Regions from separate parts of the Colwellia sp. KS18-150 genome, predicted to be linked through region 2. Evidence: riboswitches for the same ligand, from Rfam matches in the RefSeq annotation. Region 2 holds a riboswitch; the other holds the start of a gene.

Region 1 (12,152 bases), on a different contig from region 2:
CAAAAAATACTGCCGGTGAAGAAGTTGAATTATCAACTTATGAAAACAAAGTATTATTAATCGTAAATACAGCAAGTGATTGCGGGTTTACACCACAATATCAAGGGTTACAGGATCTTTATCAAAAGCATCAAGAACAGGGCTTTGAAGTACTAGCATTTCCATGTAATCAATTTAAACAGCAAGAGAAAGGTAGCAACGAAGAAATTAAAGCCTTTTGTGATCTTCGTTTCAATATAAAATTTCCACTATTTAGTAAAATTGATGTTAATGGTGATAATGCTCACCCCATGTATAACTTTTTGAAAAGCCAAGCGCCCGGTATTCTTGGCTCAAAAGGCGTTAAATGGAACTTTACTAAATTTTTAGTTAATAAAGAAGGTAAGGTGATCAAGCGTTACGCACCAACAACCAAGCCAGAAGCTATTGAAGCCGACATCGAAAAACTTTTATAAATTGTGAATCATAAACAATGAATAATGAAGAAAGCTTAAAGTTAGAAAATCAACTTTGTTTCAGGCTATATAGCCTAACAAAGTTGATGAATCGACAATATAGCCCAGTATTAAAAAAACTTGGGCTAACATATTCACAATATATTGTGATGCTGGTTTTATGGGAAAATAATAATACTGAGTCAGCAGTGTCTGTTAAGCATTTAGGCGAAAAACTTGATCTAGACTCTGGTACTTTATCGCCGTTATTAAAACGCTTAGAAAAACAGGAGCTAATCAAACGCGAGAGAAATAGTAACGATGAGCGCAGTGTCGAAGTAAAGCTAACGACTCAAGGGTGTAAACTCAAATCACAAGCTAAAAACATACCCGCACAAATGTTTTCAATAACAGGTATGTCAATAAATGAACTTCACTCCTTAAATAACCAATTAGATAATTTACTTCACACCATGAGTAATTGATTAATTATCTAATTGGTCTACTTCTTTAAGCAAATAACTCATTATGTAATTTTTCAACTACATTATTAGCATCTTGCTCTGCCACTAAAAAGCATAAGTTATTGGCACTAGCACCATGGCAAATCATTCGAATATTCGTATCGTTTATGGTTTGGAAAATACTCTGTCCTATCCCTTTGGCAGAATCTAAGCCATTACCAATAACAGCAACCAATGATAATCCATGTTCAACACTAACCTCACACAGTTGCTCTAGCTCTTGCACTACTGTTGAAGTTAATAAAGCTTGCGTTGAACCACTTGGGTTATCAAACGTTAATGCAACGCTAATCTCACTGGTGGTGATCAAATCAATACTCAATTCGTGCTTAGCCAGAATCGAAAATACTTTAGCTAAAAAGCCACTCGCATGTAACATTGCGGGACTTTTAACGGTTACCAATGTTTGTTCTCTTCTTAGCGCTATTGAACGGTATGTTGGGTTTGATTCAACAGACTGCTTAATTTGCGTTCCGCCTTTTTCAGGCTCTTTACTAGAGCCAACAAAGACAGGAATATTTTGACGCATAGCAGGGATTAGCGTAGCTGGATGTAATATTTTAGCGCCAAATGTTGCCATTTCAGCCGCTTCACCAAAGCTTATTTCTTTAATTGCACGTGCTTGCTCAGTAATACGAGGGTCTGTGGTAAATATACCAACAACATCAGTCCAGATTGCTAAGTTGTTGGCACCAACCGCTTCAGCCAATAAAGCTGCGCTATAATCAGAGCCCCCTCGGCCTAATGTGGTTGTTTCACCTAAAGCATCTTGACCAATAAAACCTTGGGTCACTAACACTTGCTGAGATAGTTTTGGCGTGAGTAAATCATTACATGCATAAAGTAGCTGTTCAATATCAACAACGGCTTTGCCGTATAAGCTATTCGTTTTCATCACCTGCTGCACATTAAAGTACGCGCCATTAACACCAATAGATTGCAATATGTACGCAAAAATTCTCGAACTAAATTGTTCACCATAAGAAAGGATCGCATCTGACTGCTTTACGCTGTACTGTTTCGACTGAGACAATGAAATATTCGCTAAACCACCTATTAAGTTTTCTATTTCACTGTTTAAGGTTTGTTCGACATGCTCATCTAAATACTGAGTAATATTCAATTGAATTGCTCGAATATTATCAATAATTTCAGCTTGCTCGGCCACTGAAATATTAGCTTGGCTTAAACGCACTAAGTAATTTGTGACTCCAGCACTTGCTGACACGACAACCAAACGGTTACTAGGATCATTTTTGATGATGTAAGCACAGCGAAGCATCGCTTGATAATCAGCTACACTAGTACCACCAAATTTGGCGACTGTGATCACTGCTCTTTGATTAGAAGCTTGTTGAGTAAATTCATTGTTTAACATGGTTTATTCTTCCTAACACGATGATTTAACAAAAAAAATAAAATCATTCGAAAATTAATACAGGAAGAGCATGACTGAAGAGTTTGGTAGGCTTTTGAAATTACAGTGTAATTTCAGGCATGTTAACTTTTTCAGCCAGAAGCTCTCCACCTTAGTCTTTATAGACTCTACTATCAGGTGACAGTCCTAAGGATTCAGCCTTAGTAACCGAGCATTAATAACCACTTATATTAATGCTCTCGGCAATAAACTCCCTCAACAACGCTTTCGGAATGTGGTTCCTTATACCCAATGGTATAGCGTTATTTACCTAGTTATTGCTCCTCTTCTGGTGTTGCTCAAATTTATTAAATTTGAGCAACTACTCTATTAAACCTTAAATCAGAAACAAATGCAATAGACTTTTAGATGGCTAATCATAATTTATTTTTGTTAATCAGGTTTGAAAACTTTGCTATAGTTATTTTCAACAACTTAGTAACCTGATTGAATTCAATGGATTTATTTCTTCTAAAAAAAATAATCTCGGTATTTATTATGCCAATTAATATCATACTGCTGCTATTAATTTTATCTATTGTAAGTTTTAGAAAGCGCCCTAACACTAGTTTTAAATGTGTAATATCTGCAACCTTGTTACTTATTCTGTCTTCAATGCCAATTGTTTCCGACACTTTTATGGTGAGTATAGAAAACAACTATGAGGCATTTACTCGCTCTGACAAACCAGTTGATTATATTGTAGTGCTAGGTAATTGGCATGAGTCTAATCCGGCGATCCCTGCGACAAGCCAATTAAGCACTAGCTCGCTGCAAAGGCTAGTAGAAGTGTTAAGGGTTTATAAAATTCATCCTGAAGCAAGGATAATTACTTCTGGGCATCATCACTCTGATGCCATGTCTAATGCCGGTAAAATGAAACAAGCGCTTGTCGATTTGGGGGTAGATGAGCAGAAAATTATCACTGAAAATTTCCCTAAAGATACGGAAGAAGAAGCCGTTTTAATAAGCCCAAGAGTACAAGGAGCCAACGTTGTACTCGTCACTAACGCAGATCATATGCCAAGGGCAATTAAATATTTTCAAGCACAAGGAGTAAACCCTATCGCGGCACCAACAGGCTTTTGGGTGAAAAATATCGATAGCAATAAAAACTGGGGGTACTATGTACCTAGCAGTAAAAAACTACGTCAAACCACCATAGCTTGGTATGAAAGCATCGGCCGTTTAGTACAATGGTTTAAAGAGGTATTTAGTTAACCTGAACTTGGTTTAAAAGATATTTAACTAATTGAAATTAATCTTCACAGTGGTTCAGGTTGCTTAAACAGGGTTATCAATATCAATAAAACAAACTTCAACACCTAGTTCGCTTTCAATATGCTCCCCTAATGCTTTTGCGCCATACCTTTCTGTTGCATGATGGCCTGCTGCAAAAAAATGAATGTCCATTTCATGAGCAATATGTGTGGTTTTTTCTGAAACTTCACCGGAAATAAATGCATCAATGCCCTGCTCTGCTGCTAACTCAATGTAGTCTTGACCACCACCAGTACACCAAGCAACAGTCTTTATCGCTTTATTCGACGGTGGTGCAATATGTAAACATTGACGATTTAATTTACTATCGATTAATTGTGCAAGCTCATTACCTGTTTGCTGTACTGGAAGCTTCCCCTGAATAGCAACACTTAGCGGGTTAAATAACTCTAAAGGACCAACAACATCAATGTTAAGCAGCTTAGCTAATTGCGCGTTATTGCCTAACTCCGGATGAATATCCAGTGGCAGATGGTAGGCAAACAAATTAATATCATTATCTAATAAAGCTTTAATGCGCTTATATTTCATACCACGTATGACATAAGACTCATTCTTCCAAAAGTAACCATGATGAACAAGAATAGCATCTGCATTTTCTTCTATCGCACAATCAATTAGTGCTTGTGAGGCAGTAACTCCTGTGACTATTTTCTTTATAGTCTCTCGCCCTTGAATTTGTAAACCATTAGGGGCGTAATCTTTTATTTGTTCAGGCTTTAATATTTTTTTTAAATATGTTTCAAGTTCAATGCGTTGCATAATGCTACTTCTTAATATGTTTACAGATTATTTCGGTTTAGATGATAAATGACTTTTATTACTTGAATGAACATTCATCGTGGGTACTTTGACAGGATTGAACTTAGCTCGTATCTGCCATTTTGGTTTAATTGGCGTTAATGGTAACACTCTTTTTTTAGCAATAATGATATAAACAGATCCTAAACTCGTTAAATAGTTTTCGGCAAATTTTCGCCAGTATTTCACGACTTTATGGTCACTCATTTTGCCTGATAATGAGCTATAGATACAACGCTCGTCACTAATAATTTCATATCCCATCAAATGTAGCCAATCTTTGACCCGCATTGGTGAAAAAAAATGTTCATTCCAAGGTGCTTGTTTTTTCCGATAAGGAATAGCTCTATTTAGCCCAGCGAGTGAAAGAGGATTGAAACCAGTGATGATCAAATAACCGTTAGGAATAATGACGCGGTTCGCTTCTCGAATGACATGATGAGGGTCAAGAGAAAACTCTAATGCATGGCTAAGTAGGCAAACATCAACACTGTGCTCGAGCAAAGGTAAATCATCTAGCTCTCCAACAATACACGAGCCTTGTTGCTGTTCACATTCTTGTGTTTGAGCATCTTGCGTACAATTTTTAGTTAAACAACAGCTTACTTGATGTTTAATTGGGCTATCATTGGTATTGACAAAATGACTCAATGCACCAACCTTCAACAGGTGGTACCCAAAAAATTTTTGCCACCAAGGTTGAAGTTTTTCCTCTATCGCTGACAAAATAGTATTTCCGTTGGGAAGTTCTTGCCAAGATTTAGGATAGTGAGGTTGTCGAAATGCTAAAGCGGGTTTCATAAATCCTTGTCAATTCTAGATGTATTTATAGATAATCTCAGTATAATTAACTCTATATGTTAAGCAAGCGACTACTGAGTTAAGTGATGAGTTTACCTACAATAATTACCCCAATAAAAGCTTTTACGGATAACTATATTTGGGCTATTCATAATAGCGACTACCTTGCGTTAGTAGACCCCGGTGACGCCCGTGTTTGTATCGAATTTATAGAGTTGCATCAACTTTGTTTAACTGAACTATTAATTACTCATCACCATGCTGATCATACTGGTGGCATTAACAGTTTAGTGTCTTATTGCCAACAAAAAGGCTGGCCTATAAAAGTATATGGCCCCGCTAATGAGTCGATTCCACATTGTCAAAATAAACTCATCGAAAACGATATGATCAATTTGCCTTTACTCAATATGACTTTTAACATTATTGATTTACCAGGCCACACAGCCGGTCACATTGCTTATTATTCAGCTGAAGAAAAAATGCCTATTTTATTTTGTGGCGATACATTATTTTCTGCAGGTTGCGGTCGAATTTTTGAAGGTAGTCCATCACAAATGCTTACCTCATTAACCAAGCTCGCCAACTTACCTGAGCATACACAAGTATATTGTACTCATGAGTACACCCAAGCCAATATAAAATTTGCCTTAACTGTCGATCCTCAAAACCAAGACTTACTCACTTATAGTAATGAAGTTAATGAGTTACGAAAAAACAATATCAGTACAATACCCACAACAATTAAAGTAGAAAAACAGATAAACCCTTTTTTACGCAGTAATATGCCGGCCATTCAACACAGTGCAAAAATGTATGATGCTAATACTAAAGCGACAAATATTGACGTTTTCACTACCATTAGACGCTGGAAAGACCAATTTTAACATGTTAACCTTGGTTATCGCGCGTTACGCGTGGTATTTTTCTGTTATAAATTATCATTGGTAGTTCATGAAATATATTTTATTCCCCGCAATAATGTTACTTAGCGCTTGTCAAAGTACTTCCACTTCACAAAGCAACAATTCTTCAGGTAGTGAAAATAATCTTAACCCTGAAATGATTGCCAGTACGAATGAGATCAACCAAGCTTTACTCGCCGATGAAAATGTCGATGTTACACATCCAGTTGGTGACGTTAATTTTTCTTTGAAAGACAAAGCCTTGCCCAATGATAACGATGTATGGCAGCGAATCAGAGGTCAAATGACTTTTGATGTACCTGAAAATAATCGTGTTGTGATGCAACGAAATTGGTATGCCAAACACCCGAGTTATTTAAACCGTGTTGCTAAACGCGCTGAGCCTTTTCTTTTTTATATTGTTGAAGAGTTAGAAAAAAACAATATGCCGATTGAACTTGCACTGCTGCCAGTTGTTGAGAGTGCATTCGACCCTTTTGCGTATTCACATGGCAGAGCATCTGGTATGTGGCAATTTGTACCCGGTACTGGCACACGCTTTGGTATGAAACAAAATTGGTGGTATGACGGACGTCGCGATGTAATTGCATCCACTGAAGGTGCTATTCAATACATGAAGTATTTGCACAAATTCTTTGACGGAGATTGGTTACTTGCCCTAGCAGCCTACAATTCTGGTGAAGGTCGTGTGCAACGCGCCGTTAGGAAAAATAAAAAACAAGGTAAAAACACCGACTTTTGGTCATTAGATTTACCAAAGGAAACACGAGCATATGTCCCTAAACTACTTGCGTTAGCAGATATTATAAACCGTCCTGAACATTTCAATTTAGCATTATATGAAATTGCTAATGAAGCGGTGATCACTCAGGTTGATATCAAATCTCAAATTGATTTAGCAAAAGCGGCAAGTTTAGCCGAGTTGTCATTAACAGAGCTACAACGATTAAACCCAGGTTACAACCGTTGGTCGACTGATCCTGATGGCCCACACCGCCTAGTTTTACCGCTTCACAAAGTGGCACACTTTGAAGAAGGTTTAGTAAAGCTCAATAAAGCAGATCGATTAGCATGGCAGCGTTATAAAATTAAAAATGGCGATAACTTGGGTTATATAGCTAACAAGTTTCATACTAGTGTCGACTTGATCCGCCAAGTTAATAACATTCAAGGTAATCAGATTCGTGCCGGTAAACATTTATTAATTCCGGTCGCAGCGAAGTCACTTGATAGTTACATTCTCTCGCAAGACCAACGCATTGCGAAAAAACAAGCAAGGCCGCAAAAAGGAAGTAAATTAACCCATACGGTAGTATCAGGTGATAATCTTTGGGACCTTGGTCAACGTTATAAAGTTAACAGTAAAAGTATTGCTAAATGGAATGGCTTTGCACCAAGAGATACTTTGAAGTTAGGACAAAAACTAGTGATTTGGCAAAAATCATCAACAACAAGTCAACTGGCACAAACTAACTCTGGCATTGAACAAGCCATCATGCGCAACATTACTTACAAAGTACGCCGCGGTGATTCTTTTGCTCGAATTGCTGATAAATTTAATGTTCGTATTAGCGACATAGAACGTTGGAATAGTTTAAACCGAGATAAGTATTTACAACCTGGACAACGTTTAAAGCTATCGGTTGATGTAACAAATAATATTTAATCTAAACGCATGGAGATTATTCAACACATCTACATTGAATATCTCCTAAGAGCATTCGCTAAATACGTTTACTGTCAAAATCGATAAAAATAGTTTGCTCAACCACTTTACCATTTTGCGTAAGGTGAATAGTTAACCACAATCGCCACGTCATAATTTCTTCGTGACAGCTGGCTAATAAGGTTTCCGCTTGTAGAGTATTTTCTTTTTCTGTCATTTCAAAAAACACCGGTACTTTTCCCATAAACATCGTCTTACCTTCAAGATAACTTTGTATTGCAGATATTTGATGGCTATTCTCATGGTCTGTAAATTCTACTTGTATGTTAAAAGGTAACTCGGTGTGTAACATCCCTTGCTCTTCTGCGCCTAAAAAGCCGACAGTAAATTGCCCAAATTCGGTCTGAAAATCGCATTGACTTTGAGTTTTCAAACAAGAAAAATCACCATATCCTTTATGCTGAGCAATTTGTTTATCTACTGGTTTACACGATAATACACTGAAAAAACAAAGAAGGATGATAACCGATTTACGCATGTCTAACTTTACCTAATGATGAAAATTATTTAAAAGCTAATATACTTGAGAGCTAATTCACTTAAAAACTAGCAAACAATTTTTTGTTCGCTATCGCTATATAATCACACGAAAATATAATGAATTGAATAGCCAGTAGCGGAAGTGCCTTGAGTATTTCTAATGACTCACATAAACTAATTAGCCTTTTTGTATACAACATTTTAACAAATTAATCATGACAGTGCCTAGTAAATCAAGGATATATTCTCCGGCTAACGATACCGTTGCCGTAGAAATGGATGACGACAACAGGCATGTAGACTGTGATGATTGTTCAATGACATCTGTTTGTCAGACAGTAGATACCCCAACACAGTCTCTTAATGTAGCTGAAAACTATTTACAGAAAAAAATATCTACTAACAATAACTGTGCACTATTTCAGCAATCTACTCCACTCACTGATATTTACGCTGTGAGCTCTGGTGCATTCAAATTATGCCAAAAAGCCGCAAGTGGCGAAGAAAATATTATTGGAATACGTTTCCCTGGTGAATTGATTGGTGAAGATGCTCTTTATTTAAAAACTTATAATTATTCTGCAATCGCAGTGAGCAACAGCTCAGTTTGTAAAGTCTCTGTTGAACAAATGACTTCCTGCGGTGAACTCATTCCCAAGGTTCAACAAAACCTTATCGACCTGTTAACGAGGCAAAGTTACATTCGACAATGTAATGTTCAAGCTTATATCGGAAAAAAATCTGCTGATAGCTTATTAGCATCATTTCTTTTAAATATTCTCGAAAGAAGCGCTAATTATACACAGAGCCGAGATACGATAGACTTACCGTTTAGTCGTAGTGATATCGCTAACTTTTTGGGGCTAAGAAGAGAAACGTTAAGTCGTGTTTTTTCTAAGTTTCAAAAAGAACAACTAATTCAACTAGAAGCAAAAAAAATTCAACTTCTTGAAATAAAACAACTTACTAAACTGGCTGATTTCTAAAAACTAGTCTACCTTTCAAACTAGCTAAAGCTGAATTGTAATACCTTGTTATTGAAATTTTAAATAACAGTGAATTTACATATTTCCATACAATTTATACGGGCAATGATGTTTTAACTTGATCTAAATCAAATATAAACAATCAAGCCAGTTGATTTATATCATGAGCAAAGGGTAAAATTGCTTTATATATGGCGCCTTTAGCTCGTTTTTGTGACATATATCATTGCTGTATAGCAAACAAACAGAAATAGTATGAATACCGCTCGATTTTTACGTCTTGTTACTAAATCAAGTAGGTAGTAGCTATTCTTATTAATAATAACACTGCGGAATCCATCACATGACTCAAAGCAATACGTCAGCAGTAGACTACAACTTCGATGTTGTTCGTCAATTTACTGTAATGACGGTAATCTGGGGGATCGTTGGTACACTGGTAGGTGTACTTATCGCGGCTCAATTAATTTGGCCAGCGTTAAATTTCGATACACCTTGGTTAACCTATTCTCGTCTTCGCCCACTACATACTAATGCGGTAATTTTCGCTTTTGGTACAAGTGCCTTATTTGCCACTTCATACTACGTTGTACAGCGAACCTGTCAGACTCGATTATTCGGCGGGAAGTTAGCGGCCTTCACTTTTTGGGGTTGGCAAGCTGTTATTGTTGCTGCTGCTATTTCCTTACCTTTAGGTTATACCACATCAAAAGAGTATGCTGAGTTAGAGTGGCCAATCGATATCTTAATCACTATTGTCTGGGTTTCGTATGCTATCGTGTTTTTTGGCACATTAGTTAAGCGTAAAACATCACACATTTACGTAGCTAACTGGTTCTTTGGTGGTTTTATTATCACTGTCGCGGTATTACACCTTGGTAACTCAATGGCTATTCCTGTTTCAGCCATGAAGTCTTACTCAATATACTCAGGTGCAATTGATGCCATGATGCAGTGGTGGTATGGACATAACGCCGTTGGTTTCTTATTAACTGCTGGTTTCTTAGGTATGATGTATTACTTCGTTCCTAAACAAGCAGAACGTCCTGTTTACTCTTACCGTTTATCTATTGTTCATTTTTGGGCATTAGTTTCGTTATATATTTGGGCTGGCCCTCATCACTTACATTACACAGCGCTTCCTGATTGGGCTCAATCTGTAGGTATGGTTATGTCTGTTGTATTATTCCTTCCATCTTGGGGTGGTATGATTAACGGTATCATGACTCTTTCTGGCGCTTGGCATAAGCTTCGCCATGATCCTATTTTACGTTTCTTAATTGTGTCACTTTCTTTCTACGGTATGTCTACCTTTGAAGGTCCTATGATGGCGATTAAATCAGTTAATGCTTTATCTCACTACACTGACTGGACTGTTGGACATGTTCATTCAGGTGCATTAGGTTGGGTTGCCATGGTTTCTATTGGTGCTTTATACCACCTAATTCCCGTGTTATTTAATCAAGGCCGTATGTATAGCATTCGCTTAATTAACATTCACTTTTGGATGCACACTGTCGGTATCGTTCTTTATATTGTTGCGATGTGGATTTCGGGTGTTATGCAAGGGTTGATGTGGCGTGCAGTAAATACTGACGGTACGCTAACCTACAGCTTTGTTGAGAGCTTAACTGCTTCTTACCCATTCTACTTTATCCGTTTCTTAGGCGGTGTTCTTGTTGTTGCTGGTTTCGTATTAATGGCTTACAACATGTTTAAAACAATCGGCGCTAAAGACGGAAGTCTTAAAGCTGTTGAAGCAGATTAAGGAGAACGAACATGCAAAATAAACATGAAAAAGTTGAAAAGAATGTTGGCTTGTTCTTTCTATTTACTATATTCGCAATAAGTATCGGTGGTTTGGTAGAAATAACGCCCTTATTCTTCCAAAAAGAAACTACAACACCTGTTGATAATTTAAAACCTTATACTGCCTTACAAATGGAAGGTCGTGATATCTATATTCGTGAAGGATGTAGTAACTGTCATAGCCAAATGATTCGTCCATTTAGAGCTGAAACAGAACGTTATGGCCATTACAGCGTTGCTGGTGAACATGTATGGGAACATCCATTTTTATGGGGTTCGAAACGTACAGGTCCAGATTTAGCACGTGTTGGTGGTCGTTACAGTGATGATTGGCATATCGCTCATCTAACTGACCCTCGCTCAGTAGTTCCTGAATCAAATATGCCTGCATATAACTGGTTAAACAAAAACACCCTTGATGGTGAAAATACAGGCGAAAAGCTTAAAACGTTTAATTGGTTAACTCGCAATCGCTCTCATAAAGATGAAAACGGCAATGCTATTCCGCTTTATACACAAGCAGAAATAGATGGCGCTAAAGAAGCGGTACAGGGTAAAACTGAAATGAGTGCCTTGGTTGCTTACTTGCAATCACTTGGCCATGCATTGAAGTAGCACCTTATGGATTACGGAACATTAAGAGGGTTTTTTGCCCTCCTTATATTGGCTTTATTTATTGTGATAGTAATTTGGTCTTATTCGAAAAAACGCAAAGCATCTTTTGATGAAATTGCTAATTCGATTTTAGATGATGAGCAAACACAAAAAAGCGAAAGCCATCTTGAAACAGATAGCAAACAGGAGACTAATAATAATGTCTAGCTTCTGGAATATATGGGTTTGGGTTCTTACCCTTGGCTCTTTAGTAGGTTGTTTTCTTTTACTACGTTGGTGCTTAAAGAACTTTGCAGGTGTGGAAGAAGGTGAGTCTATGGGACACACCTTCGATGGTATCGAAGAATTAAAT
Region 2 (12,152 bases):
GTTCGATGTATCTAGCCCTTGGTGGCAGATATAACATTCTTGCGGCTCAGCATTTACCGAATGTTCAACTAAATGATCGGCATGGGCAAGTGTCGATAAAAGAAACAACAACACAAAAACCATGAATGCTACTGCAGTCATGGTACGTGGGAAATGTTGTGAATTTTTCTTTGCTTGCGAAATTAAGGTCATATCAAGTGTGATAATATAACATGAGTACATCATCTACAACTTGTTTTAACTGCTTAGTTTAGAAAATATCGCCTTTCTAACTTCACTTTTCGCTAGATTTCAAAATAGTTACTAAAGACTTTATATAGCTCAGTGCCTTGATTAACGCTGGCAGAAGCAAAATGTAGTATGGGTAACACTTCTCTATCCAGGCTGATATTATGTAAAGGATCGCCATCGCCATAATTATCCATACGCAAAATACGCGCTAGCGGTTTACCTGCCGGCAGTGGTTGCCCAAATTCGGCCAAGTAATCTACCATGCCGCCTATAGGAGCATATAAGGCTTTATAATCTTTAAGATAACAAGCGTAACGAGTCATTTCTTTTGGGGTAAAGTCGTTACTATTGACCACACCTTTGTACTGTAAATAACTTAAGATCCCTAACGCATCTTGATGCGCCACATCCAAATCAATCTGTTCTTGAGAGCCAAGCTCAACGGTGAAGCTTTCTTTAGCAAAGCTCCCCTCACCCATAGTTAAATTTCTACCCAACGTTTGATAAGCTTGTTGTAAAGACCACCAAGGACAAAATGTCGCCTCATCCATTGCGCCATCAAAATCATTTGGAATAAAAATAGTATGAGGAATATTAAAGTAATTCGCGCTAGTTTTAGCATATTCAGGGCAATATAAATGCTGGCTAGAAATAGGTCCTGTATGCAAATCTAAAACAATATCCGCTTGATGCGCCATACGTTGCAGTTGATAAGCGATACGTTGACCCGTTGTTAATCCCCAAATGTTGTGATCTAACTTTTGCTCTATTTGATCTAACAACAGCTGTTGAAAGCGGCTAGCGACTTCTTCATCACTACTATCAATGTTTTGCTCAGCAAATGGTGTAATTACCGTCTCATCAAAATGGTACATGCGATTCCAATTGACTCCGGTAATGGGATCAAATCGGCCTAAAGTATATTCACCATTTTTGTGGTTACAAGCCACAGGGTTTGCATAAGGCACTAAGGTGATATTTGACTGAATATCACAATCTTTTAATAACTCAAGTAATTGAAAAATTACCGCATTACCTTGCACTTCTGCGCCATGCATATTCGCTTGAATATATACATCAGGTGCTTTAGTTTCTGCACATTCATAGGTATAAACAGGTACGGTTAGCTTAGCGCCACTGGCCATTTCACCTACGTGCATGACTGTTTTTTTAAAGATATTCATTTGCTTCACCATTAGCTTAGGCTAAATAAGAGCTAGCGGGTTGCGCAGCTCTAACTTCAATAAGTTTACCTTCATCAATAACATATTCTGCCGCCAATTGATGACATAAAAAGAAAGGCATACTTTCAGTAAAACCATAAGCACCACAATAACCAAACACTAGCTTATCTCCCACTTCAACATCTTGTGGAAGTGGCAAGTGACCTAGCTTATCCATACTGGTACATAGTGGTCCATGTAGGTCAAAATTTTGGCTAGGGGCATCTGATTGACGCAGTAAGGTTACCGGAAAAGGCTGATCGGTAATGGCAGGACGGATTATATGATTAATACCTGCCGCTAGCACTAGCTGCTCTTGTTGATAGTTCATTTTTTTATCAACTACGGGGACCACATAATAGCCACACTCTGCGACAGCGAATCGTCCTAACTCAAGCCATAACTCTTCTACGCCAGCCTGTGCTTTTATATCCGCTAAATCAGAGATAATTTGTTGCCATGATAAGGTACTCCCTTCATTAAGGTAATCAATGCCTAAGCCACCACCTAAATCAAGAATTTTCAGAACCATGCCAATACTTGTAGCCAAATCAGTTAATGGTGCAACCATTTGCCCCCATAATGAGTACATTTTTTCATTGCTGAGCATATTGCCCCACTGAAAAATATGTAAGCCGCAAATATTTAACTTCGGATAGTCATTCACTTGTACTGATTGCCATTCTTGTACTGACAAACCAAATGGCGTTAAGCTATTACCACCTAAAGGATTTTTCTCGCCATCTGGCCATTGTAATTGTACTCGTAACAGCACAGTTGGCGGCTTAGCTATACCTTGCTCTTTAATAACTTCATTTAACCAATTCAGTTGATTCAAACTCTCTACCACAAAGGTTTGCACACCTAATTGAACAAATTCGGTTAACTGTTTTTTTGATTTCGCCGGACCAGTATTTAATACTCTTGCAGGAGAAACTCCTTGCGCCAACACTTGCGCCAATTCTCCTGAGCTAGCAACATCAAAATCAAAACCTTCGCTATCCAACGTTTGAATCACTTTAGATAAAGGATTAGCTTTAACAGCAAACCACAGTTTAATCACATCTTGCTGCTGTAGTTTCGCCAAATGTTGTTTTAACGCATCCAGTTGATAAACAAAATAACCCTGTTCATCTTCTGGTGAATTATGCGCAAGTAACTTGCTTTCAATACTGGTGTCAAACCAAGTGGGTTTAGTCATCATAACGATTCTTTTTTATCTACTTTAATCTAAAACTCGGATCATTAACTATTCAGCTTTAAGCTGTAGGGTTCAAGTTAAAGGAAAAGCACGGAGTTGATGACTATCAATGAGTACTTTTAACGCCTAAATTGAGCTCTACAGCAACAAGGTGCTTAGTTAACGAAGGATTGATTCCAACTCTAAGGAAGCGTCACTTTGTTCATCACGATATTTAACGATAAGTGCACAAGCCATATTTAATCCTTGCGCTTGTGCCCACTCACCTTTAACAGGGCGAGTGCCCGGAACAACAACAGCACGTTCAGGAATTTCAGCCCCTTTTTCACGCATCACTTGGTTAACACAATCATAAACCGGTACTGATTTTGATAAAGAAACGCCCGGTGCTAATACCGCGCCTTTTTTCACCACTATACCTTCAACAACCACAACGCCAGCACTTAAAAAGGCATCATCTTCAATGATTACTGGGCTAGCGCCGATTGGCTCTAATACACCACCAATTTGAACCGCTGCTGATACATGTACGTTACGACCAATTTGAGCGCATGAGCCAATTAGCGCATGACTGTCAACCATGGTGCCACTATCGACATAAGCGCCAACATTAATATAAGCAGGAGGCATAATAATAACGCCTTCGGCGACATAAGCACCAGCTCGAACTGATGAGCCACCAGGTACTAAGCGTACGCCATCTTCAGGAGTAAATTGGCGAGCGGGTAAATTATCTTTATCGACAAAGCCTTGATAATTACCATCAAAGCTAATATTTACGCCTGCTTTAAAGGCAGACAAAATGCCTTGCTTTACTTCAACATTGGCATGCCAATCGCCATTTTCATCTTGATTTGCTGCACGTAGTGCGCCTGTTTCTAACTGTGCTATAACATCTTGCCAGTTCATGCGATATTCCTATTGTTAACTGTATTAATAAAAGAAGTTTGATTAGCTTGTGCTAACCATTGATTAATTTGTTCATCAAAAGCTAATAACTTAGTGCTACTAGTAAGCTCTAGATGAGTTAATGGTGGTCGAAGTACTGATGTGCTAATCATGTTTTGTTGCTGCATCAATACTTTTACAGGTATGGGATTGGCGACACTAAAAAGTTCATCAACAGCATTATTCCACAAAGGAAATATATGCTGCGTGTGCCCTGATAAACATTGTTGTACATAGGTGTTGGTGGCTTCTGGCCATGCGTTAGCACAAACAGACACCAAGCCTTTCGCACCGGCAGGTACTAAATAAGGTAGCATGGCATCTTCACCGCTGTATAACTCAATATTAGGACAAAATTGGCGATAGCTTAGAAATTTATTAACATCACCACTGGCTTCTTTCATTGCCCAGCAATTGGGGTGATCTTGAACATTTTGAACGGTCGCTATTGGAATTTCTATGCCGCTACGTGATGGTACGTTATAGAGCATACAAGGAAACTTAGCGGCATCGAGTAAGGCATTAAACCATTGAGTTTGTCCTACGACTCCCGGTTTAGAATAAATAGGTGTACCTAATAAGTAGGCATCAACACTTAACATATTGCAGCGGTTTACCCATTCAACTTGCTCGGCTAGGTTGTATCCACCTACCGCGACCATAATTGGGACTTCAAGCTCTAAGTTACAAACAAACTCAACAATATTAATTTGCTCATCGCTAGTTAAGGCTAATCCTTCACCGGTACTACCCAACAACAATAAAGCGTTACCCGCTTGAGCTTGTGCTGTGGCAATTTTCTTAAGGCTGTCATAGTCAATTTGATTACTTTCAAGAAAAGGAGTTACCAACGCAGTCCACAGTGGGAATGCATCAAGCTTGCTCTCTCCACGATTATTCGTAGATACATTTATCGAAGATTTTAAATTCATTGCTTTCGAACTCGTTAATTTCTGCGATTAGCAGATTAGTTCGGAGAGCTAGGAGGCGTTTACAAAGAGCCGAGCACACCTAGTAGATATTGGGTGTTTACTGGCATTTATGCAAAGGCCAGAAGCTCTCCACTCAATTATTAATTATCAGAAATAATTTAATAACAGTGACAGTCGTCGGGATTCAGCCCAATATTATCATCTTGATAAAACGACCGATAAACACTTCATCAAAAAAGTATTTATCTCGGCGTTAATCCCCCTCATTACTATCAGCAGAGTTTGATCTCTGTGTGAAATACTTGCTCATAAATAAACAAGTTCACCATAGTAATTACCTGGTTAACGCTCCTCTTCTGGCCCCTTTAGAATCTGACAATAAAACATCATCAGATTAGAAATAGGGACACGACTATTTAAGCATTTTTATCGTATTAGAGTCAATGCTCTTTTTTATCATTCACCTTTATTAATGATAATAATAGCCATCAAAATTTGCATAACGTAGAATAGCTACTTCTAAGCGTTACAAATATTCCATCTTATATGTCTACATCAAACTCTGCTCTTACTAACATCAGCCAAGTATTATTGCGTAACAGTGAATTGTTAATTGCCAAAACACCATTATTTGTGAATTTTATCAACGATGGCTTTATCGAGCATTATCTAGCTGAAAACCCGAAAGCGACACTCAGTTGTTATAACACTAATTTTAGTGAATATTGTGCTATTAACGATAAGCATCAGTCTCAAATTACAACCAGTTTTACAAGTGAATACCACAGTGATCTGAGTCATGATCTAGTTATTATTAACTTCCCCAAAAGTAAAGATGAATTGGCTTTTACCCTAGCCATGATTGCACCTTATTTACTACTTGATGCCAAAATAATACTGGTAGGTGAGAAAAAAGGCGGAGTACAGTCGTCGCCAAAACTCACTCAACATTTTTTGCAAAATTGTCAAAAGATTGATGCTGCTCGTCATTGTTTGTTATTTGCAGGGATTGTAAAACCAGAGAATTTAAAAAAGCCTTTTGCTATAGAGGATTGGTTTAAATATTATCAAATTACCATTCATGATATTGAATTGACTATTGCTTCTTTACCGGGTGTGTTTAGCCAAAAAAAACTTGATGTAGGTACGGCATTATTACTTGATAATTTACCTCAGGTGATGCAAGGAAATGTTTTAGATTTTGGCTGCGGTGCTGGTGTTATAAGCTGTTTTATCGGTAAGAAGTTTTCACATACAAACTTATCTTTACTTGATGTTAGCGCATTAGCCATCAGCTCTTCGAAAAAGACTCTTGCTCTTAATGGTTTATCAGGCAATGTATTTGCATCAAATAGCTTATCGAAGTTATCTGGAAAGTTTCAGCATATTGTTTCAAACCCGCCTTTTCATCAAGGAACTAAAACGAGTTACCGAGCAACAGAAGAGTTCTTACAGGGTATCAATCCCTTTATGACAAGTGAGGCCAACATTACCGTGGTCGCTAATAGCTTCTTACAATACTTGCCCATAATGAAGGAAAATATTGGTGCGACTAAGGTGGCCACTCAGGCTCAAGGATTTAATATATACTACTGTCAGAAAACAAAAACCGGTTAAGTATGTTATCAACGCTACTATGAGTAAAAGAATCAATTGCGCGAGTCTAAAATTCGCATCTTGAAATGGTTTGCGTATAATTATCTCATAAACTTGAAATATCAACTTTTTTCAACGATTGTAAAGCTATGAATTCAAAAAGTCAGTTTACTTCTAATAGACGATTACTGTTGACCAGTACTCTAGCTGTGGCAAGCTTCGTGCTGCTAGTAAGCTATATCAGTGCAATTCTTATTGCCCATGATAGAGAAAAATCACAACTAGAATTAAATACCACAGCTTGGGCCAATTCATTAGCACAAGTAAGTGCCCCGTATTTAATAGAAAATGATAAAGACGGACACAAACAACTTAAGGAGCAATTAACGAAAGTGATTACTGCTCCTTATATAAACTATGTTCATGTTTATGCAAAAAAGCCCAATGACGAAGTTAGTTATTATTTAGGGTTTAATAAAAGTATTTATTACCCAACCATCCCAAACAAAACAAGCCAAATTGATGAACTTTCTCAGCTTACCTATCATAAAAACCATTTAGAGATTATCGTTGAAATTAAACGTGATCAGCAAGTATATGGATATCTATACATCCAAACTAATTTAAAGGATGTAAATAAATTTATAGAAAAAATAATATATATCGCTGTGGCGTTTTTTATCACAGGCATTATATTTTTCACTTTCTTAGCTTTTAGAGTTCAGAATAAAATCAATCAGCCCATTCGTACTATGGTTGAAACAGTTCAACAAATATCGCAAAGCAAAGACTATGGTCAACGCTTAGAAAAGTTACCGCTTATAGAGCTTGATATTTTAGCGCAAAACATTAATGTGTTGCTAAATAGAACTCAAAAACATCTAATAAAACAAGATGATATTCACCAATTGGCACTACTTGAGAACAGCAATTTAACCAAAAAAGTAACAGCGAGAACTGATGCATTAAAAGAGTCCAATCAAGAGCTACTTTCCACTTTAGAGAAATTACATCAATTCCAAGGTCAATTGGTTGAAAATGAGAAAATGGCGTCTTTAGGTGATATGGTCGCAGGTATTGCTCATGAAGTTAACACGCCAATAGGTTTAGGAGTCACAGCTTCTTCCTTGATGTCTGATAAGTTAAATGAAATTAAACAAGCATTTGAAGATAAAACGCTCAAATCAAGCCAGCTTAAAAAGTTTTTGACTCAAGGTGAAGAGAACTTAGGGATTATATACAGAAACTTGGAACGTGCAGCCAAACTAATATCAAGCTTTAAAAAGGTTGCCGTTGATCAATCAAGTGCAGAAACACGCCAATTTAACGTTAAAGAATTAATTAACGAAGTTATCTTAACATTGAAGGCCAAACTAGATGAAAAGCCTGTTTCTGTTACTGTTGAATGTCCCGAGGAATTAGTCGTAGAAAGTAAGCCAGGACCAATTAGCCAAATTCTAATTAACTTGGTGGTAAATGCTATCATTCATGGCTTTGATAATCAGGAAAACTGTCATCTAAACATTTCTATCATATACTTAAGTGAGCAGTTGCATATTAGTTTTCAAGATAATGGAATTGGTATCGATGAACATATCAAAACACGGATTTTCGAACCTTTCACTACCACAAAACGTGGTAGTGGTGGTAGTGGCTTAGGGATGCACTTGGTTTACAATTTAGTTACACAAGCATTAAATGGCCATATAGATTTTGAATCAAATAAAGGTGTTGGTACAACTTTTGAAATAACAGTGCCTGTTATACTTGTTTCTGGACAATGATTTAAATATTTTATTATGTATTTGTGCAATATTCTTGTTATTTAATACATACTTAGTTAACATGGTTAATTAGATGTTAACCATTCCCTACAGAGCAACGGAAATAACATGGAAAATTACCAAATTCTTATTGTTGAAGATGAAGACGTTACACGTTTTAATTTACGCAATTTATTTGAAGCCGAAGGTTATCAAGTCTTTGAAGCTGTTGACGGTGAAAGTATGGCTGTAATGCTCAGTCAACAAGCAATAAACCTAGTTATTATGGATATTAATTTACCAGGTAAAAATGGTTTATTACTCGGTAGAGAGCTTACTAATAATAAAAATTTAGGCTTAATATTCTTAACTGGCCGAGACAGCGATATAGATAAAATTCTTGGCTTAGAAATTGGCGCTGATGACTACTTAACCAAACCGTTTAATCCTCGTGAGCTAACAATTAGAGCGCGCAATATTCTTAACCGTATCGGTCAAGCTAGTACCGAAGAAGATGAAGAACAATCAATCATCACTTTCAATGGCTGGACATTAAACGGTAACTCTCGTGAAATGACATCGCCAAAAAATAACGTTATAGCAATTCCTCGAGGCGAATATAGAGCGTTAAGGTTATTAATTAAAAATGCTGGGCAAATTGTCTCAAGGCAAGAGTTAATCAAAGAAATGACCGGTAGAGATCTTCGTAGCAATGACAGAACGGTTGACGTTACCATTCGTCGATTACGTAAACACTTTGAATCAGATCCCGATACATCAGAGTTAATTAATACAATTCATGGTGAAGGTTACCGATTTGTTGGTGTTGCGGATTAACCCATTGAGGGTTAATTATTTTCTAACCAATAGTTGAAGTCATGTATCGCCGCTTGATTATGAACAATAAGCTCAGTTAATTGCTGAGCTTTTTCTTTTGTGTCAGCGGTAAGTTTTTCCATGATAACTAACCGAGCGTGTAAAGATTTTAAACCAACACTGCCGGCAGCTCCTTTCATTTTATGGCAATGATCTTGCCATAATTCTGCATCATCATTTTTTACAGCATGGCCTATATCAGTAAGGTAGTTGGATGATTGCTGCTTGTACAATGCCAACATCTTTTTTACCGTTTCTATCCCTAAACTTTGAACATAACTACCGAGTAAATCTACATCTAGCTGCGATACTTCATTTCCAATACTCATAAACCAAGCTCCATCATGTATTTATCATACTAGTCTATCAAGCTTTTAGATGTGCACCAATATAGCTTACCCCTTTAAAAATTTTTAGCTGTTAAATATTCTATACAAGGCCGTTAAAATTAATTTAGTGAAAGCAAGCAGGCTTACTTCCAAGACATTATATTTATTATTCGCGTTCCAATTTAGCTCTAATAACTATTATTTTCCTCACCCAACATTAATTCTCTTTCATCTCAGGTGACTTTTAAGCTGCTAGTGGATATTGATTGTATTCATAGCCATCATATTTATATTTACAGTTTTTTCTTGTTGCTTGAATATCAATAATGATTACTGTGAAAAAATAAGATAGAATGTGCGCCCTTGAATTTACTTGTTGTGCGGTTACTTAGCTATCATCGCACGGCCCTAGTTAAGTATATATAGCTTAAAGCGGAGTCATAATGACGACAACGATGCCTGATATTGCCAATCATACCACAGCCCAAACAGAAGGAACGTTAGACTGGGTTGGCATGAGTAATATTGAAATGCCCATCATGGTTTCCTCAAAAGGTGAGAGTGAGCGTATGGTTTCAGCCCATATTGACGCTTTCGTCAACCTAAAAGAAGCACAAGCGAAAGGCATACATATGTCGCGCCTTTATTTGCTTCTTGATGAACTGTCCACTAGTAATGTTCTTAATTATCAGAGTCTAGTTACCTTACTTGATGGCTTTATTAGTAGTCATAGCGATTTAAGCGATCAGGCAAAAGTTGTTTTTAACTTTGAATATCATTTACGCAGAAAGTCCTTAATAAGTGGTAAAGAAGGCTGGAAAGCTTACCCAATAAAATTAACGGGTCACTTTAATCAAGGAAAGCTTAATATTGAAATGGCGGTTGATGTTCGATATTCATCTACTTGCCCATGCTCTGCGGCCTTAGCTAGGCAATTAATCCAAAAAGCATTCCAACAAAAGTTTTCAGATGTTGAATTAAATGCAGAATCTGTACATGAATGGTTAGGCACTACGGAAGGCATAGTTGCAACCCCTCATTCACAACGCTCTATTGCAGAAGTGAAAGTTAAGTTAAACAGTAGTATTAGTGATTTCCCGATAACAGACTTGGTTAACTTAATTGAAGATTCTCTGCAAACACCTGTTCAAGCGGCGGTTAAACGTGAAGACGAACAAGAGTTTGCTCGTCTCAATGGCCAAAATTTAATGTTTTGTGAAGATGCTGCCCGTCACTTACAATATAGTTTGAATCAAATGCAAAGTTTTGATGACTTCTGGTTAAAAATAAACCACCTTGAGTCTCTACATGCGCATGATGCCGTAAGTATCACCACAAAAGGTATTATTAACGGTTATCAACCTTAAACTAGGATAATTATAGAGAAGCAAGTTGTCCTTGCTTCTCTATAATTTCATATTACTACTCGCCACTTTTTCTTTGCCTATTTTTATTTCTTAGCCCAAACAACCTACATCCTAGATAAACTGAATAAATATAGAGTATTCGCAAACAGTATATCGCCCCTAAAAATGTAATAAACTTTCATAAAATGTTGTTTTTTTCGCTTCTTTAAAGGCGTAAATGGGTGATTAACTAGTGAAAATGCTGTTTATTCAATTAAAAGCTGATAACAAAGTAACAAAGCTTCCTTAAAAGTGTAAATAAATTACGAGCAAATGCTCTATTTTTATTGACCTTTTGTCGATAAATGAGTAATCTAATTAATCCCTCTTGGTCAAAAAACGGGATAGTTATGCACTTTTTTCATCCCTTTATTCTTTTTGTTCTGTAACCAAGTGGCTTTTTATTAGGAGAGAGTAATGCAGCTTTATGATCATAGCGTTCAACGCGAAAATTGTGGTTTTGGTTTGATAGCCCATCAACATGGCGAAACTAGCCATAAACTAATTAAGACCGCTATTTCAGCCCTTGATCGCATGCAACATCGTGGTGGTATTGCTGCTGATGGTAAAACAGGCGATGGTTGTGGCTTATTGCTACAAAAACCAGATAGTTTTTTCCGAGCCGTTGCCGAAGATAATGGTTGGAAGCTAGGTAAAAAATATGCAGTAGGCATGATTTTTCTAAACCCTGATCCCGTTGCTGCCGCTCTTTCTAAAAAAATACTTGAAGAAGAGTTTGCCAATGAAAGTTTAACACTTATTGGCTGGCGCGCAGTCCCTACTGATACGTCAGTTCTGGGTGATGCAGCCATCAATAATATGCCGACTATTGAACAAGTATTTGTTGATGCACCTCCAGGTTGGCGTAATCGTGATTTAGAGCGCCGCTTATATATGGCACGTCGCCGCGCTGAAAAGCGCATTACCGATGATGTATTTTATATTGCCAGCCTATCTTGTTTAGTGACTATCTATAAAGGCTTGATGATGCCTAAAGATCTTTCTAATTTCTATTTAGATCTTGCAGATATTCGCATGCAAAGTGCTATTTGTGTATTCCATCAACGTTTCTCAACGAACACCTCACCACAATGGCATTTAGCACAGCCTTTCCGTTACCTTGCCCATAATGGTGAAATCAATACGATTAATGGTAACCGTCAATGGTCACGTGCACGTACTTACCGTTTCAAGTCGCCATTATTACCAGATTTGCAAGATGCAGCACCATTTGTTGGTCAAACAGGCTCTGATTCTTCTTCGTTAGATAATATGCTTGAGCTATTTTTAGCCGGTGGTATGGATTTATACCGCGCAATGCGTTTATTGATGCCTCCTGCTTGGCAAAACAGCACCTTAATGGATGATGAACTTCGCGCCTTTTATGAATTTAACTCCATGCATATGGAGCCTTGGGATGGTCCGGCCGGCGTAGTTATGACTAATGGTCGTCATGTAGCTTGTAACTTAGATAGAAACGGCTTACGCCCTGCCCGTTATGTAATTACTCGTAACGGATTTATTACCTTAGCCTCTGAAGTAGGCATTTGGGATTATGGCGAAGATGAAGTTGTTGAAAAAGGTCGTGTTGGCCCAGGTGAAATGCTTGCCCTTGATACCTATACAGGTAAGTTATTTACCTCAAAT

The links. Region 2 has a riboswitch for lysine ahead of dapA (4-hydroxy-tetrahydrodipicolinate synthase). Riboswitches for the same ligand answer to the same signal wherever they lie in the genome.
Region 1: another riboswitch for lysine. It lies ahead of lysC (lysine-sensitive aspartokinase 3); the one in region 2 lies ahead of dapA (4-hydroxy-tetrahydrodipicolinate synthase).

Annotation. Positions count from the first base shown of each region.
Region 1 covers NZ_BAAJMC010000019.1:16,698-28,849, reverse strand. Annotated here, with positions in the region: gene AC27IF_RS16700 (glutathione peroxidase) at 1-455, shown strand, start outside; gene AC27IF_RS16695 (MarR family winged helix-turn-helix transcriptional regulator) at 473-919, shown strand; gene lysC (lysine-sensitive aspartokinase 3) at 945-2,336, opposite strand; lysine riboswitch at 2,468-2,672, opposite strand; gene AC27IF_RS16685 (ElyC/SanA/YdcF family protein) at 2,874-3,596, shown strand; gene AC27IF_RS16680 (Nif3-like dinuclear metal center hexameric protein) at 3,660-4,418, opposite strand; gene AC27IF_RS16675 (class I SAM-dependent methyltransferase) at 4,446-5,258, opposite strand; gene gloB (hydroxyacylglutathione hydrolase) at 5,345-6,145, shown strand; gene AC27IF_RS16665 (lytic transglycosylase) at 6,213-7,850, shown strand; gene AC27IF_RS16660 (hypothetical protein) at 7,909-8,388, opposite strand; gene AC27IF_RS16655 (Crp/Fnr family transcriptional regulator) at 8,606-9,376, shown strand; gene ccoN (cytochrome-c oxidase, cbb3-type subunit I) at 9,720-11,144, shown strand; gene ccoO (cytochrome-c oxidase, cbb3-type subunit II) at 11,156-11,800, shown strand; gene AC27IF_RS16640 (cbb3-type cytochrome oxidase subunit 3) at 11,807-12,007, shown strand; gene ccoP (cytochrome-c oxidase, cbb3-type subunit III) at 12,000-12,152, shown strand, end outside.
Region 2 covers NZ_BAAJMC010000002.1:71,748-83,899, forward strand. Annotated here, with positions in the region: gene AC27IF_RS03690 (hypothetical protein) at 1-225, opposite strand, end outside; gene AC27IF_RS03695 (succinylglutamate desuccinylase/aspartoacylase family protein) at 285-1,415, opposite strand; gene AC27IF_RS03700 (PLP-dependent decarboxylase) at 1,432-2,655, opposite strand; gene AC27IF_RS03705 (2,3,4,5-tetrahydropyridine-2,6-dicarboxylate N-succinyltransferase) at 2,815-3,564, opposite strand; gene dapA (4-hydroxy-tetrahydrodipicolinate synthase) at 3,561-4,535, opposite strand; lysine riboswitch at 4,650-4,899, opposite strand; gene AC27IF_RS03715 (methyltransferase) at 5,082-6,152, shown strand; gene AC27IF_RS03720 (sensor histidine kinase) at 6,281-7,915, shown strand; gene arcA (two-component system response regulator ArcA) at 8,024-8,731, shown strand; gene AC27IF_RS03730 (Hpt domain-containing protein) at 8,743-9,099, opposite strand; gene folE2 (GTP cyclohydrolase FolE2) at 9,543-10,466, shown strand; gene gltB (glutamate synthase large subunit) at 10,923-12,152, shown strand, end outside.